2 regions of the Bradyrhizobium sp. UFLA05-108 genome follow, and region 1 is predicted to be linked to the other one. Evidence: predicted binding sites of a transcription regulator. Region 1 holds the regulator's gene; the other holds the start of a gene.
What was found. The regulator LexA, encoded in region 1, represses DNA repair genes until DNA is damaged. The targets are predictions, from matches to a motif close to TGTTCNNNNTGTGTTCNG.

Region 1 (7,585 bases):
TCGAGAAGCTGCCGGTGCCCTCCGAGCCGCACCAGTACGAGTTCGCGCGGCTGAACCTGACCTACACGGTCCTGTCGAAACGCGTGCTGACCCAGCTCGTGCGCGACGGTCATGTCGCGGGCTGGGACGATCCGCGCATGCCGACCATGGCGGGCCTGCGCCGCCGCGGCGTGCCGCCGGCCGCACTTCGCGAATTCGTCAAGCGCATCGGTGTGGCGAAAGCCAACAGCGTGGTCGACGTCGGCATGCTCGAATTCTGCATTCGCGAGGAGTTGAACCGCACGGCGCAGCGGCGCATGGCGGTGCTGCGACCGCTGAAGGTCGTGATCGAGAACTATCCGGAAGGGCAGGTCGAGGAGCTCGAGGCGATCAACCATCCGGACGATCCGTCGGCCGGCACGCGCAAGATCGCGTTCTCCCGGGAGATCTATATCGAGCGCGACGACTTCATGGAAAACCCGCCGAAGAAGTTCTTCCGCCTGTCGCCGGGCAACGAGGTGCGGCTGCGCTATGCCTATTTCATCAAGTGCACCGGCGTGATCAAGAACGATGCCGGCGAGGTGGTCGAGCTTCGCTGTACCTATGATCCGCTGACCAAGGGCGGCAACGCGCCTGACGGCCGCAAGGTCAAGGCGACCATGCACTGGCTGCCGGCGGCGCAGTCCGTGCCCGCCGAGATCCGCGTCTACAACCAGCTCTTCTCGAACCCGAGCCCGAACGCTGCCAATTTTGTCGCCGATCTCAACCCGCAGTCGCTGGAGATCCTTCCCGATGCGCGGATCGAGGTATCGGTTGCCGAGAGCAATGCGACCGAGCCGATGCAGTTCGAGCGGCAGGGCTACTTCGTGCGCGACAAGGATTCGACGCCGGGCAAGCCGGTGTTTTCGCGGACGATCGGATTGCGCGACACCTTTGCCAAGGAAGTCGCCAAGAGCTGAGAAAGGCCTGATGAGAGCTGAGTGGTCGCATGCAAGAAGAAGCCGACACCATCGTTTCCGCCATCATCGCGAAATGGTCCGCCGGCTTCGCAAGGCTAGATGCTACCGCGCTGTCGTCGCTCTACTCCAAGAGTGCCTTCTTTCTGGGCTCGAATCCAACGCTCTATCGCGGCAGAGAGGGCGTGGCGGCCTATTTCGACGGCCTGCCGCGGTGGCGGGCGCCGCGTGTCACGTTTTCGGACATTGCGTCGGCCCATGTCGCGCCTGACGTGATCAACATGGCCGGCATTGCCTCGTTCGATTTGGGCGAGGAAATTCCGCCGTTGTCAGTCAAGATCACGTGGGTTCTCGTCCGCGAGGACGGCGACTGGAAAATCGCGAGCCACCATGTGTCGTCGCGAACGCCGCTGATCCAGCAATAGCGCCGTCACATTTGGTCGTCATTCCGGGCTCGCGACTTCGTCGCGCCCCGGAATGACGGGGGAAGTGAACGGAAAGGTTGCCCACGCGTTGTGTGGGATCAACAAGGATTCGCCATCATGCAAAACATCGCAGAGCACATGGAAGTGATCGGCGCCGACGGCGTTCATATCGGCACCGTCGACCGCGTCGAGGGCAACCGCATCAAGCTGACCAGGAAGGATAGCGGCGAGGGCAGCCACAAGGGCCATCATCATTTCATCGACAAGGGCCTGGTTGCCGATGTCGAGGGCAACAAGGTGCGGCTCTCCGCCAAGGCGGCGGTGGCCGTAACGATGGAAGAGGAAAAGTAGCCGCCCTTCGGCTGGTTCCCTTTCCGTTCCGCTATTCGCGTCCCTGCACCTTCCGGTAGCCTCCGCACCCGTCGCGTATCGTAAGGTGCAGGAATGGCGGAGCCTTCCCGGCCACACCGCTCTCAGGGGATCGCCGGGACATGGCCAGCGGGCCGTGCCGCTTCGGCCGGCGGGCTTGTGCCGGCAGGCTTTGGCGCGTTGGTCGTCGTTGGCCGGGACGTTGCGCGGATGGGCCAAGGCGGAAGCTGGCGCCGGTCGGCTGCTGCCGTGGGTGCCCGTGGCCTTCGGTGCCGGGATTGCCCTCTATTTTGCGCCGACCACGAACCCGTGCTCGCGGTCGCCGCGATCACGGCGCTGGTGCTCATGGCGGGTGCCGTGCTGCTGCGGCGGAGCCGGTTGTTCGCACCCGCCATCATGATCGCAGCGATCGCCGCGGGCTTTGCTACGGCGACCTGGAAGACCGCGCGCATCGCGCACACCGTGCTGGCCAAGCCACTCTATTCGGTGGCGCTGTCCGGCTTCGTCGAGACGCGCGATATCCGCGAGCGCACCGACCGTTTCGTGCTGCGGGTGACTGCGATGGAGGCGCCGCGCGGCGACATCCAGCTCGAGCGTGTGCGGCTGTCGGTGCGCAAGGGCACAGCGCCCGAGGTCGGCAGCTTCGTGCAACTCAAGGCGCGGCTGATGCCGCCGCTCGCGCCGCTGCGTCCCGGCAGCTACGATTTCTCCCGCGACATGTTCTTTCAGGGCATCGGCGCTTCCGGCTTTGCGATGGGCGCGATCACGGTCGCCGCTCCACCGGAAGCCGGAGGTTGGCGGCTGCGCTATGCCGCCACCATGCAAGGCCTGCGGGATGCGATCGACGCGCGCATCCGCGCCACGCTCGACGGCGACAATCGCGCGATTGCCACCGCGTTGCTCACCGGGCGGCGCGACGCAATCACCGAGCCCGTCAACGATGCGATGTTCATCTCCGGCCTCGGGCACGTGCTGTCGATCTCCGGCTATCACATGGCGGTCGTCGCCGGCGTCGTGTTCTTTGCGGTACGCGCGCTGCTGGCGCTGATCCCGGGATTTGCAGTGGGCTATCCGATCAAAAAATGGTCCGCTGCGGCAGCACTGGTGGCTGCCGCGTTCTACCTGCTGCTGTCCGGCGCGGAGGTCGCAACACAAAGATCGTTCTTCATGACGGCGGTGGTGCTGATCGCGGTGATGGTCGATCGTCGCGCCATCACTTTCCGCACGCTCGCGGTGGCCGCGATGATCGTGCTCGCTGTCGCGCCGGAGGCGTTGGTGCATCCGAGCTTCCAGATGTCGTTCGCGGCGACGCTTGGTCTCGTCGGGCTGGTGCAGATCGGCATGCCGAACCTGTTGGCCTCGCCCGATCACTCCGTCACTGCGCGCATCGCGCTGTGAGGCGGCCGCGAGCTCGTCATGCTGCTGATGGCCTCGCTGATCGCGGGGCTCGCGACGACGCCCTATGCCGCCTTCCATTTTCATCGCGTCACGCCCTACGGCGTGCTCGCCAATCTCGCGGCGATGCCGGTGGTCTCGGCGCTGGTGATGCCGGCCGGACTTTTGGGGCTGATCGCAGCGCCGTTCGGGCTTGATGGCGTATTCTGGTGGCTGATGGGGATCGGCATCGACTGGATGGTCGTTGTGACGCGCTGGGTCGCGGCGTTGCCTGGCGCCGTCGGCCGCATCACCGCCTTCGGGACCGGCCCGTTGACTGCCGCCAGCATTGGTCTCGTTTGATGGGCCTGTTGCGCACGCCGCTGCGCTGGGTGGGCGCCGTCGTGCTGACGCTCGCAATCGGTTGGGCGCTGCACGTGCGCCAGCCCGACATCCTGATCGCAGGCGACGGCCACAGCATCGCGGTGCGCGGCAAGGGCGGCCAACTGCACCTGATCCGAACCGGCAAGGACAATTTTCTTCTCAAGGAGTGGCTTGCATCTGATGCTGATCCGCGCGGCGCGACTGATGCGTCGCTCGCCGATGGCGTCTCATGCGACGAAGGCGGTTGCGTGACGCCGCTCGCCGATGGTCGCCTGGTCGCGCTCTCGTTGCGTATCGACGCGCTGGCGGACGATTGCAGCCGCGCCGCGCTGGTGGTGACGGCGAAGCCTGCAGCAGCCGGTTGCGCGGCGATGGTCGTGGATCGCGAGCGTCTGAAGACGCAGGGCGCACTCGCGCTATCGCGCGATGGCGACGGTTTCACGCTGCAAACGGTGAAAGCAAGGAGCGCAAACCGCCCCTGGTCGCCGGCCGGGGCCGGCGATAGCGATTTCGAGCTCAGCCTCGCACCGCGGCCGGCTACTCCACGCAGCAAGGATGCTACGCCATCGGAGGCCGACCTGCAGGCCGAGGATTGAAAGACGCGTCAGCCGATCGGCAGGCGTGTCGTGGGCGTCGTGGTCGTGTGCTGCTCGACGGCGGGCTGCTCTGTCTTCTCGCCGAGCGGCTGCGTCACCGGCAATTGCAGAACCGTGGCACGCTGTCCCTCGACGAGCTGCGTTACCAGCACGTAGTTGCCGTCGGGGAATTCGATCGCATCATGATGACGATCGGGAATGTGCGGATCGACCTTACCGAACTTGCCGACGCGGGAATTGACGGTGCGCGTCCAGATCCAGCGATTGTCGTAGCGGACGTTGTCGGCGAAGGCGAGCTCGGTGCCTGGCAGGAGGCAGACGGCAACCGAGAGATCACGCTCCGACGCAAATCCACGCGTCGAGGTGCCGCGGAAGGTTGTCGTGACGATCGTCTCGCCGACTTGAGCGGGGCGGGTCGCAACGGCATGTAGGCTGTAGTCACACATCGGAGTGCTCCTCATGCGAGATAGCAGGTCCGCGCCCCCCCGGAGGCGCAGGCCTCTACCAGAGTTGGAAGCCTACGAGTGTATCGCGTTTGTGGGCAAATCTGCGGCCCGTCTGCGCATCGCCCGATCACATTATCTTTCCCGGCAAACGAGGAACAAAGCCTCTCGCCGAGACTCTATCTTGGTTCACATCATTCACTCACGCGAGCTTCCATCAGCGCCGGCAGCGGAGTACCCTGAAGAGGGCCAGCTCGCCTGCGGCGCAGGTGCGATCGCATTGTTGGAATTGCGGAATGGCGCGCTGGTTGCCGCCGCGTGCTCTGCCTTTCGGGCGGCGTGGCCTTTCGGGCGGCGTGGTGTTGCGCTGCATCGCTCGCAGGTGCCGATCCCGCGATCAAGGCTGCCGAGATCACGCCTAAAATCACCTGCCGCATGGGTTTTGTCCTCTGCAGCCCGCACAGCGCATTCGCGCCTGCCATGCTTGAGGATTAGCTCTGTGCAGGTGTAGGGATAATCACAGTGGAAGCGACAACGCTATTTTGCTGGAGCGGACGATCCGTCCGCCCGTATCGCCGTGCGATGGCTGGCAATCTGCCGGGCAATCGGTACTTTCTGCTGGGCAATCAGTACTTCCGATACAGCCCGATCAGCTTGCCCTGAATCTTCACCCGGTTCGGCGGCAGGATGCGCACCTCATAGGCGGTGTTGGCGGGCTCCAGCGCGATCGACGCGCCGCGCCGGCGGAAACGCTTGAGCGTCGCTTCCTCGTCGTCGATCAGCGCCACCACGATGTCGCCGGTGTCAGCGGTCTCGTTGCGCTGGATCAGCGCCATGTCGCCATCCAGGATGCCGGCATCGACCATCGAATCGCCGCGCACTTCGAGCGCATAGTGCTCGCCCGAGCCGAGCATGTCCGGAGGCACGCTGATGGTGTGGCTGCGGGTCTGCAACGCCTCGATCGGCGTGCCGGCCGCGATCCGTCCCATCACGGGCACGGCGACCGGACGCTCGCCGTCGTCGACAGACGCGCTGGCGCTCCGCACCTTGCCGAGATTGCCTTCGATGACGCTCGGCGTGAAGCCGCGGCGGCCGGCGCCTGCGGCTTGAAGCTCGGGCAGCTTGATGACCTCGATGGCGCGCGCGCGGTTAGGCAGGCGACGGATGAAGCCGCGCTCTTCCAGCGCGGTGATCAGGCGGTGAATGCCGGACTTCGAGCGCAGATCGAGCGCGTCCTTCATCTCATCGAAGGAGGGCGGCACACCGCTTTCCTTGAGGCGCTCACTGATGAACCGCAGAAGCTCGTATTGTTTGCGCGTTAACATCTCGACCAAATCCCCCGGTTGATGTCGTTCGATTCCGAGACGCCAGATTCAGCAGAAGCCGCTAGATGCTCGAAACAAATCATGAACGGACACTATATGTTCGATATGTGTTCCGCAACCACTTAATTTTGTGTGAACGCGGCGAAGTTCGCATCACGCGCGAATCAGATTGCACTCACAAGGGCAGCCGCAACACCTCGCAAGGCGTGCCTGCTTCGGCCTTTGGCGCGAACGGCGCGCGCACGAGAAGTGCTTGTGCGGTAGCAAGATTCGCAAGCAGCGAGGAGTCCTGGTGGTTGACGGGAACGGCCACCAGCGTGCCGTCCTCGCGCTCCTCGAGCCGTGCGCGCAAATAGTCCTCGCGGACGTCGTTGGGCCCGACGTCGCGCCCGAGCACGGCGCGCTCGCGGCGGTGATGAACGCGCGAGCGGCCAGCAAGCGCGCGAATCAACGGCACCATGAACAGGAAGCCGCAGACATAGGACGAGACCGGATTGCCGGGCAGGCCGATCACCCGCATCGCGCCGAGATGGCCGTGCATCATCGGCTTGCCCGGCCGCATCGCGATCTTCCAGAACGCCATCTCGAAGCCTTCGGCCTGGAGCGCTGGCCTGACCAGATCGTGGTCGCCGACCGACGCACCGCCGGTCGTGATGAGGATGTCGGCGCCGCTCTCGCGGGCCCGGCGGATCCCGGCGGTGGTCGCCGCAACCGTATCGGCGGCAATGCCGAGATCGACCGTTTCGGCGCCCTCGGCCCGCGCCAGCGCGTGCAGGGCGTAGCCGTTGGAGAAGACGATCTGGCCCGCGCCGGGCGTTGCGCCCGGCATCACCAACTCGTCGCCGGTCGCGAGAATCGCGACCCTCGGCCGGCGACGCACGGCAAGCTCCGGATGGTTCATGCCGGCGGCCAGTGAGAGGTCGCGTTCGGTGAGTCTGGCTCCCTGTCGCAGGAGCACGTCGCCCTCGAAGAAATCGACGCCAGCAGGACGGATGTGCCGTCCAGCGATCGCGGCCTCCTTGATCGTGACGCGCCTGCCGTTTGCGACCGTGTCCTCCTGGATTACCACCGCGTCCGCGCCATCGGGCACCACGCCGCCAGTGAAGATCCGCACGGCCTGGCCCGCGCCAACCGCTCCCGCAAATGGCCGGCCGGCCGCGACCTCGCCGATCACGGTGAGCTCTGCGTCCACCGTCGCCGCGTCGGCGGCGCGCACCGCATAGCCATCCATCGCCGACATCGCCTGCGGCGGCTGCGTACGCCGCGCGGCGACATCGCGCGCCAGCACGCGATGGTAGGCCGCATCCAGCGCAACCATCTCCTCGGCCACCGGCTCTACGCCGGCAAGCACTGCGGCAAGCGCGTCGGACACCGGCATCAGGGCCACGGGCAAACTCCTGCTGAGCAAATCGAAGGACAGGTCGCGTTGCGTTCTAGCCGAGTGCAGGCTTCGAGGCAAAAGGGGGCGATCACGAAGGCGGAGATGAATTGTCCCTCCAGCACCGGAACGGCAGGGATGCCCTTTAGGACAATATCGCGCCTTTCCGCTTCCAGCTCAGAATTGCCGCGCGCCATCGCACGCAGGTGCGTCAGGAGACATCCGGGAGAACCCTGATGGCAGAGACTTCAAAGCTATCGGTTGAGAAAGCGCTCGAGAAGCTGCGCGGCGATGAGCCGCCGAAATCGAAGAGCGCAAAGCTGGACGAGGAGATCGAGGCGCTCAAGGAGAAGACG
Region 2 (7,585 bases), on a different contig from region 1:
TGTTGAAGGCCGAGATCGTGCAGGCCAGGGCCGCTCTCGCCCGCGCGGAAGCCGTGCAGCACCAGGCCGAGCTCAATCTTGGCTACACGACACTCGTCTCCCCGATCGACGGCGTGATCGGCAACCGCACACTTCGCGTCGGCCAGTACGTGCAGGCCGGCACGCAGTTGATGTCGATCGTGCCGGCCGATGGCGCCTATGTGGTCGCCAACTTCAAGGAGACCCAGCTCACCAACGTGCATGCCGGCCAGACGGTCGACATCGAGGTCGATATGTTCCCGGGCCAGGTCGTGCATGGCCATGTCGATTCGATCGCGCCCGCGAGCGGTCAGGAGTTCGCGCTGCTGCCGCCCGACAACGCCACCGGCAACTTCACCAAGGTGGTTCAACGCATCCCCGTCAGGATCGCGCTCGACGCCGAGAACGCGCCGTCGATCGCGCTGCGGCCGGGCATGTCGGTGATCCCGACGATTGCGACGCGTTCCAGCGCGCCTGCCGCGCTGGCAGCGACTGCACCCAAGGCAAATCAGACCAAGGCAAATCAGACCAAGACAAATCAGACCACGGCAAACCAGACCTCCGGAGGGTCGCGCCATGTCCAGCAGCCCCTCAATCCCAGCGCCCGCACGCTCGATTCCGGCCGCGACGCCTGATCGCGTCGTCACTGACCCGAATCGCGCCAGCGCCACGATCTGGATCGCCGTCTTCGCGGCGATGATCGGCGCCTTCATGGCGATCCTGAACATCCAGATCACCAACGCCTCGCTGCTCAACATCGAGGGCGGCATCGGCACCGGCGTCGACAACGGCTCCTGGATCTCGACGTCCTATCTGATCGGCGAAATCATCGTCATCCCGCTCACCGACTATTTGTCGCGCGTGTTCTCGTTCCGTAACATCATCCTGAGCTTTGCGACGCTGTTTGCGGCATTCTCCGTCGCCTGCGCCTTCACCCACGACCTGCCCTCGATGATCGCGATGCGCGGCTTGCAGGGCTTCTTCGGCGGCGTGCTGATCCCGATGGCCTTCACGCTCGTCTTCACCAAGCTGCCCAAGGGCCAGCAGCCGATTGGCCTTGCGATGTTCTCGCTCGCGGTGACCTTTGCGCCCGCGATCGGCCCGACCATCGGCGGCTATCTCACCGAGAATTACGGTTGGCAGACCATCTTCTTCGTCAACGTCGTCCCGACCGCGGTCATGGTCACCACGCTGTTCTTCACGCTGGAGCGCCAGCCGCTTCAGCTGGGCCTGCTGCGCGAAGGCGACTGGTTCGGCATCGCCACAATGGCCGTCGGCCTGGCCTCGCTCCAGGCCGTGCTCGAGGAAGGCAACAAGGACGACTGGTTCGGCTCGCCCTTCATCGTGCGACTTGCCATTGTCGCGGCCGTCAGCCTCGCGCTGTTCATCTACAATGAGCTGGTCGTGGAAAAGCCGCTGTTGCGCCTGCGGTTGCTCACGCAATGGAATTTCGGCGTCGGCACGATCGCCTCGGTCTTCCTCGGCTTCGCTCTGTTCGGCTCGGTCTATCTGCTGCCCGCCTATCTCGGCCAGGTGCAGGGCTACAACGCCGAGCAGATCGGCAACGTGCTGGCCTGGACCGGCCTGCCGCAGCTTCTCTTGATTCCGCTGGTGCCGAAGCTGATGCAGCGCTTCGATGCCCGCTATATCGCGACCGTCGGCCTGCTGCTGTTCGCCACGAGCTCCTTCATGAACATCATGATGTCGCTCGATTATGCGGGCGATCAGTTCCTCGCGCCCAACGTCGTGCGAGCGGTCGGCCAGGCGCTGACGCTGGCGCCGCTCTCCGCGCTCAGCCTCGGCAGCGTCGCGCCGCAGGACGCGGCCGCCGCCTCCGGCATCTCCAACATGATGCGCAACCTCGGCGGCGCGATCGGCACCGCCGTGCTCGCGACCATCGTTACCAAGCGCGAGCAATTCCATTCCAACATCATCGGGCAATCCGTGACGCTCGGCCGCGAGGAGGTCCGCGGCCGCATCGCGCAGCTCACGAACTACTTTGTCGCCCATGGCGTGCCGGATCCCAACGCCGCGCATGAGCAGGCCGTCATCGCGCTCGGCAAGCTGGTCAAGCGCCAGGCGCTGGTGATGGGCTTTTCCGACACCTTTGCCGTGATCGGCGTCGTGCTGGTGCTGGCCGCGATCGCGGTGCTGCTGATGCGGCGCGGCAAGGTGGCGGGCGGCCCGGCGCACTAGGCGTCGCCCATCCATTTTTTGAGCGGCCGTCACGCTTGACGGCCGCCATTTTTTATGTTCTTTCTTTGTTCCATTCAAGTTTAAGTTGTAGCACGAGTTAATTTCATGATGAGTGATATGTACAGCGATGGCGGCGGGCCGGCCCAGCTCGTGATTCATGATGATGAAGATACGCCGGAGGAATTCGTAATCGAGCTGCTGCGCCGGGTTTTCGGCAAGTCGGAGCGTGACGCGGTCGCGCTGATGACCCGGATTGAGCGGGAGCAACGAGCAGGTTGCGGCCCCTACCCGCGATCCGTCGCCGATGCCCTTCTCAAATCTGCGCTGCAGCACATTCAATTTGCGGGTCACGGCCTGCGGATCACGCTCGAGCCGGTCAAGACGAGTTGCGAACTTTGCGGCAAGCCCGAGGCGCAGACCGACGTGCGGCTCGGGAGCCGTACGATCTGGTTGTGCAGCGACTGCATGCGTGCGGCAGGCAACACGGGCCATGAGCCGGAAGAAGAGGAGTTCGAATATGCCTGCGAGGTTCTGGACCGGCATTTTACCGGCGTCCCGCTCAGCAAGCTCGTCACCACGGTTCGCCAGTTTCCAGGACACATGCGCGCGGACGTCCAGGCGGCCATCGATCGGCTGCTCGCCTCCGCGATCCGGTTGTTCGGCATCAACGACGAACAACGCTACGAGACGCTGTCGATTGCGAGACTTCTGCGTGACGGCCGCCATGCGCAGGCGATTGCACCGCTGCAATATTTCGATGTCGACGTTGGCGAGAACAATCCGGTCAAGTGCCTCGACAACGGGCTGTGGCTGTGCACGCAGGGCGATCTCCGCTACGCGGTACTGCTCTGCGCGCATCGTGAATACAGCCGTGAGGCCGGAATTCGGATCGAAATCGCCGTACCCTCGGGCATCGCAGGCGCGGCCCTCGTCCAGCGATGCTTCGGCGAGCTGGAGCAGGCGATGCAGGCCGCGCGCACCTATCGCGGCAAAATCCTCTCGCTCGACGCCGACCGCGATTATCGCGGCCGCTCTCGCGGCATCACCGTACACCGCCTGCCGCTGGTCGCACGCGACGAGGTCATCCTGCCGGAGCAGACCCTGCGGCTGCTTGATCGCAACGTCCTGAGATTCGTCGGCACCCGCGATCAATTGCGCCAGCTCGGCCAGTCGACGCGCAAGGGCATTTTGCTGTACGGCCCGCCGGGCACCGGCAAGACGCACACAATCCGCTATCTCGCGACGCATTTGCCCGGGCATACGACCCTGATCATCACCGCCGAGCAAATGGGCCTTCTCGGCGCGTATATGAGCCTGGCGCGGCTCCTCCAGCCCTCGATGGTGGTGATCGAGGATGTCGATCTCATCGCCCGCAACCGCAATGACATGGGTCCGTGCGAGGAATCGCTGCTGAACAGGTTGCTCAACGAGATGGACGGGCTGAAGGAGGATGCAGACATCCTGTTCGTCCTGACCACCAACCGGCCGGAGGACCTCGAAGGTGCGCTTGCCGGCCGGCCCGGCCGCATCGACCAGGCCATCGAAGTGCCTCTCCCCGACGAGATCGGCCGCAGCAGGCTGGTACGACTCTACGGCAAGGGGCTGCCGCTCGATGACGCGATCATCATCGAAGCGGCGCGGCGCAGCGAAGGTACGAGTTGCGCCTTCATCAAGGAATTGATGCGGCGGCTGGCACAGGCGAGCCTGGCGCGTGACGGTGGCCATTCCGTCATCTCAGCCGACATCAATGAGGCGCTCGACGACATGCTGTTCTCCGGCGGTCGCCTCAATGCGCAGCTGCTCGGCGGCGCGCAGGCGATGGCGGCGGGATGATGACCGTTCTCGCCGCTGGAGCATGATCCGGAAAAGTGTGAAGCGGTTTTCCCTCGCGACAAACGCGGAACGCGTTTGCGCGGAGATCATGCTCAAACGAAAATCTAAAGCGCGATGACGATTCATTCCAATCTCATCGCGCTTTAGACTGGTCTAGTACTCCGCCGCGAGATGCCGGGCGATGTCGTCGACCGGAAGCCGCGTCAGGTCCTTGGGCAGTTCGCCGACGATGCGCGCCTTGACGTCCGCATGGAACGCGTCGCGCAGGTCCGCCAATGCGCGTGGCGGTGCAATGACGACGAGCGCCTTCACGTCGCGCTCGCGGACGAGCTGCTCCATCGCGGCTGCGACACGCCGGGCGAAGCGATGCTCCTCGATATCGTGCCAGTCGGTCGGCTGGACCGCCGCCCTTTGCCCTGTCGGCTTGCTGACACGGCCGGGACGATCGGTCCCCTGTTCGCGCGTCGGCGGATTATCATCTGCGAACACGTCCTCGGTTTTCAGGTTCGGCTTCGCGGGATTGCCTTCGTTGCGCAGGAACAGCGCCTTGCAGCCGTCGCCGATGAAGACGAAGGCGCCGTGGGGGATCATCAGGCCGCTCATGTCGACGCTCCAGCTTTCGTTTCGACATTCAACCCTTCATCCGCAAGCGGGTTGATTCAAATCAACGCGAGCCCACCACGGCGAGATGCGTATGCTGTGCTGACCAAGGCGTGAGCACGGGAACTTGTGCCGCCTACTGCGCACAGAAGAAGCTCGCCGACTCCGTCACCGGCCCCGCCTCGTAGTGTGGCCAGGCCGGCCAGCGGCACAGCGGCAGCGCGCGCACAACCGAGAACGCCGGCGCCTCGACCTTCTGCTCGGTGACCTCGAGGTCGCCGGGCGCCTTGCCCTTCTCGACCCAGTCGATCAGCACGCTCAGCATATCGACATTTGCCGGCGCGCCGGAGCCGACATGGTCGACGCCGGGCGCCGTGTAGAGCCTTGCGAACAAATCCGTCGTCGCCGAGCCCATCAAGCGCTCGACGTTCTCGAAATAGCGGATGCCGGCATAGGGGCTCTGCGCATAGTCGGCCATATGCTCGAGCATGATCAGGCGGCCGCCATGCATGCGAAAGCGGCGGAGGTCGGGATTGGTCGAATCCATCAGTTGGGAGACTTCGAGCAAACGCGCGCTGTGGTCTTCGGGCTTGTAGGTGGTGACGTCGAGCTTGGGGTCGCGTGCAAAGACATATTGAATTGTACCTGCGCCATAGATCCAGGCGATGCCGTTGTTCGGCGCCGGCGGCTGCGCGGGCGCCGCGGTCCCAAGCCACCACGCCGTCCATCCACCGGTCGGGCCGCCGGATGACGTATCCTCGCCCGACACGCCCCAGCCCGGATAATCATCGAGGCCGTTGGCGAGTGGAAACGGGAATTTGTAAGCGTCGTGCAGGGTGTCGATCGCCTTGATCTGCGCGTCGGTGAGGCATCGGTCGTCACTCTGGCCGCTCGCACAGCGCAGCTTCTGAGGCTTGAAGATCGATTTGCAGCCGACAGGATCCTGCACCAGCGCATCGTCGGTGCCGTCGGCCTTGTCGCAGGCGGCGCGCACCGCATCACCCACGAGCTTCACCTGGGCCGGCCTGATCCAGCCGTCGCCCATGGTCGCCAGCCCGGACCGGGTGCCGGCGTGCTGCAAGCCGACCCAGTTGATCACCGGCACGCGCGAAAAAATGCCGTCGAAATCCTCGGGGTAGCGCTGCGCCATGGTCAGTCCTTCGCGGCCGCCCTCGGACGAGCCCATGAAGTACATCTTCTCAGGTCTCTTGCCGTAGGCGCGCTCCATCAGGGTGACGGCTGCGTCGCGCACCTTCTTGTAGGCACGATGGGAAAAGTTCTCGAACGCCTCGTCATTGAGCGCGAAGGCCTGAGGCGGCTCGCCCGGCCTGGTCTCATGGCCGGAATCGGTGCCATAGGTAACGAAGCCGCGCGCGAGAGGCGATGGCTTGTCGAAGGGATAGGACGGCGGCAGCGCAAGGCCGGTGATCAGAACGCCGTTGAATCCGCCGCCGCCATATTGCAGCGAGCGCCCGCTCCATTCGACCGGCAGGTTGACCTGGAACTTGATCGGCGGCGCTTTTGGGTCTGTTGGCTCGATGTGAGCGAGCACCTTGCAGAAAGCTGGACTAGCCGGGGTGACACGTCCCGACGGTGTCGGTCCGCGTTCGGCGACGGCGAGCGGCGACGGCGCCTGGATCGCCGCGGAGTCGATCTTGATGGCACCGGCGTCCGAAGCGAGGCCCCTGCAGACGTTGTCGGCATCCTCGGCCAGCGTCAGCGCGGATGCGCCGTCGACATGAGCCATGGCCATCAGCAGGCTCGCGGCGCAGACATGCATATTGATCTGAGAACGCGTCATCGTTTCCACCCGGATCTCTTGTTATCACGGCAAGCGTCGCATTGAACGCAGCGCGCGGGCGTCCGTCAATCGCGAGCGCGGGATTGCCCACGGTCAGAACGACCCCACGACGCTGCCGAGCGCGATGACGATGACCAACGCCAGCAGCGACGAGACGATGCCGACCATCACGATATCCCGGTAGCTCTCGCGGTGGGTCAGTCCGCAGATCGCGAGCAGGCTGACCACCGCGCCGTTGTGCGGCAGGATGTCCAGCGTTCCCGAGCCGATCACCGCCACGCGATGCATCAGCGCGAGGTCAACGCCGGCCTTTGCGGCGATCTCCACATAGGTCTGGCCGAGCGCGTCGAGCGCAATCGTGAGGCCGCCGGATGCCGAGCCGGTCAGCGCGGCCAGAATGTTGGTGGCGACCGCGAGCGACACCAGCGGTCCGCCCTCGATCGCGAGCACCCAGTCGCGCACTGTCCCGAAAGCCGGCAGCGCGGCGATCACCGCGCCGAATCCGACCAGGCTTGCAACGCTCAGCGCCGGCAGGACGGACGCATTCGCGCCGGCATCCATCGTCTGCCGCAACGACGCGAGCCTCGTCCAGTTCATGGCAATGGCCACGACGATCGCGACCGCAAGCGCAACCGAGACAGACCATACGCCGGCGACGGCGGACAAGGACGTGCCGCCCCAACGCGGCTCACCCAGATAGGAGAAATCCAGCCGCGGCAACACCACTAGCGACATCACGAGATTGACGGCAACGACGACGATGAGCGGCACGACCGCGCTCAGCACCGGCGAGGGGGCCTCGCTGCGACGTCCATGGCGGATCTCCGCCGGATCGAATTCGCGGGCGAGCGTGGCGCGCTCGCGCAGCAATTCATCGTCAACGACGTCCTCGGCCGCCTCTTGCGTGTCTGCGCCAAAACCTTCGCCGGCGCGGCGGGCCGCGGCCTCCGCCCGCTGCAGCCACCACAAGCCCGTGCCGAGCATGATGAGGGAAGCGATGATGCCGAGCCCGGGTGCGGCGAACGGCGTCGTGCCGAAGAACGGCATCGGGATCGCGTTCTGGATCGACGGCGTGCCCGGCAGCGCCGACATGGTGAAGCTCGACGTTCCCAGCACGATCGCCGCTGGGATCAAACG

Region 2: the regulator LexA is predicted to act here: its motif matches at 2,270-2,287, upstream of SO140_RS11635 (ATP-dependent Clp protease adaptor ClpS).

What each region holds. Positions count from the first base shown of each region.
Region 1 covers NZ_JBANAZ010000020.1:60,957-68,541, forward strand. Annotated here, with positions in the region: gene SO140_RS16810 (glutamine--tRNA ligase/YqeY domain fusion protein) at 1-938, shown strand, start outside; gene SO140_RS16815 (YybH family protein) at 968-1,360, shown strand; gene SO140_RS16820 (DUF2171 domain-containing protein) at 1,478-1,711, shown strand; partial or broken gene SO140_RS16825 (ComEC/Rec2 family competence protein) at 1,805-4,083, shown strand; gene SO140_RS16830 (hypothetical protein) at 4,092-4,529, opposite strand; gene lexA (transcriptional repressor LexA) at 5,153-5,851, opposite strand; gene SO140_RS16840 (molybdopterin molybdotransferase MoeA) at 6,027-7,238, opposite strand; gene SO140_RS16845 (hypothetical protein) at 7,466-7,585, shown strand, end outside.
Region 2 covers NZ_JBANAZ010000012.1:40,646-48,230, forward strand. Annotated here, with positions in the region: gene SO140_RS11625 (HlyD family secretion protein) at 1-653, shown strand, start outside; gene SO140_RS11630 (MDR family MFS transporter) at 595-2,214, shown strand; gene SO140_RS11635 (ATP-dependent Clp protease adaptor ClpS) at 2,320-4,047, shown strand; gene SO140_RS11640 (host attachment protein) at 4,201-4,650, opposite strand; gene SO140_RS11645 (tannase/feruloyl esterase family alpha/beta hydrolase) at 4,784-6,400, opposite strand; gene SO140_RS11650 (GntP family permease) at 6,542-7,585, opposite strand, start outside.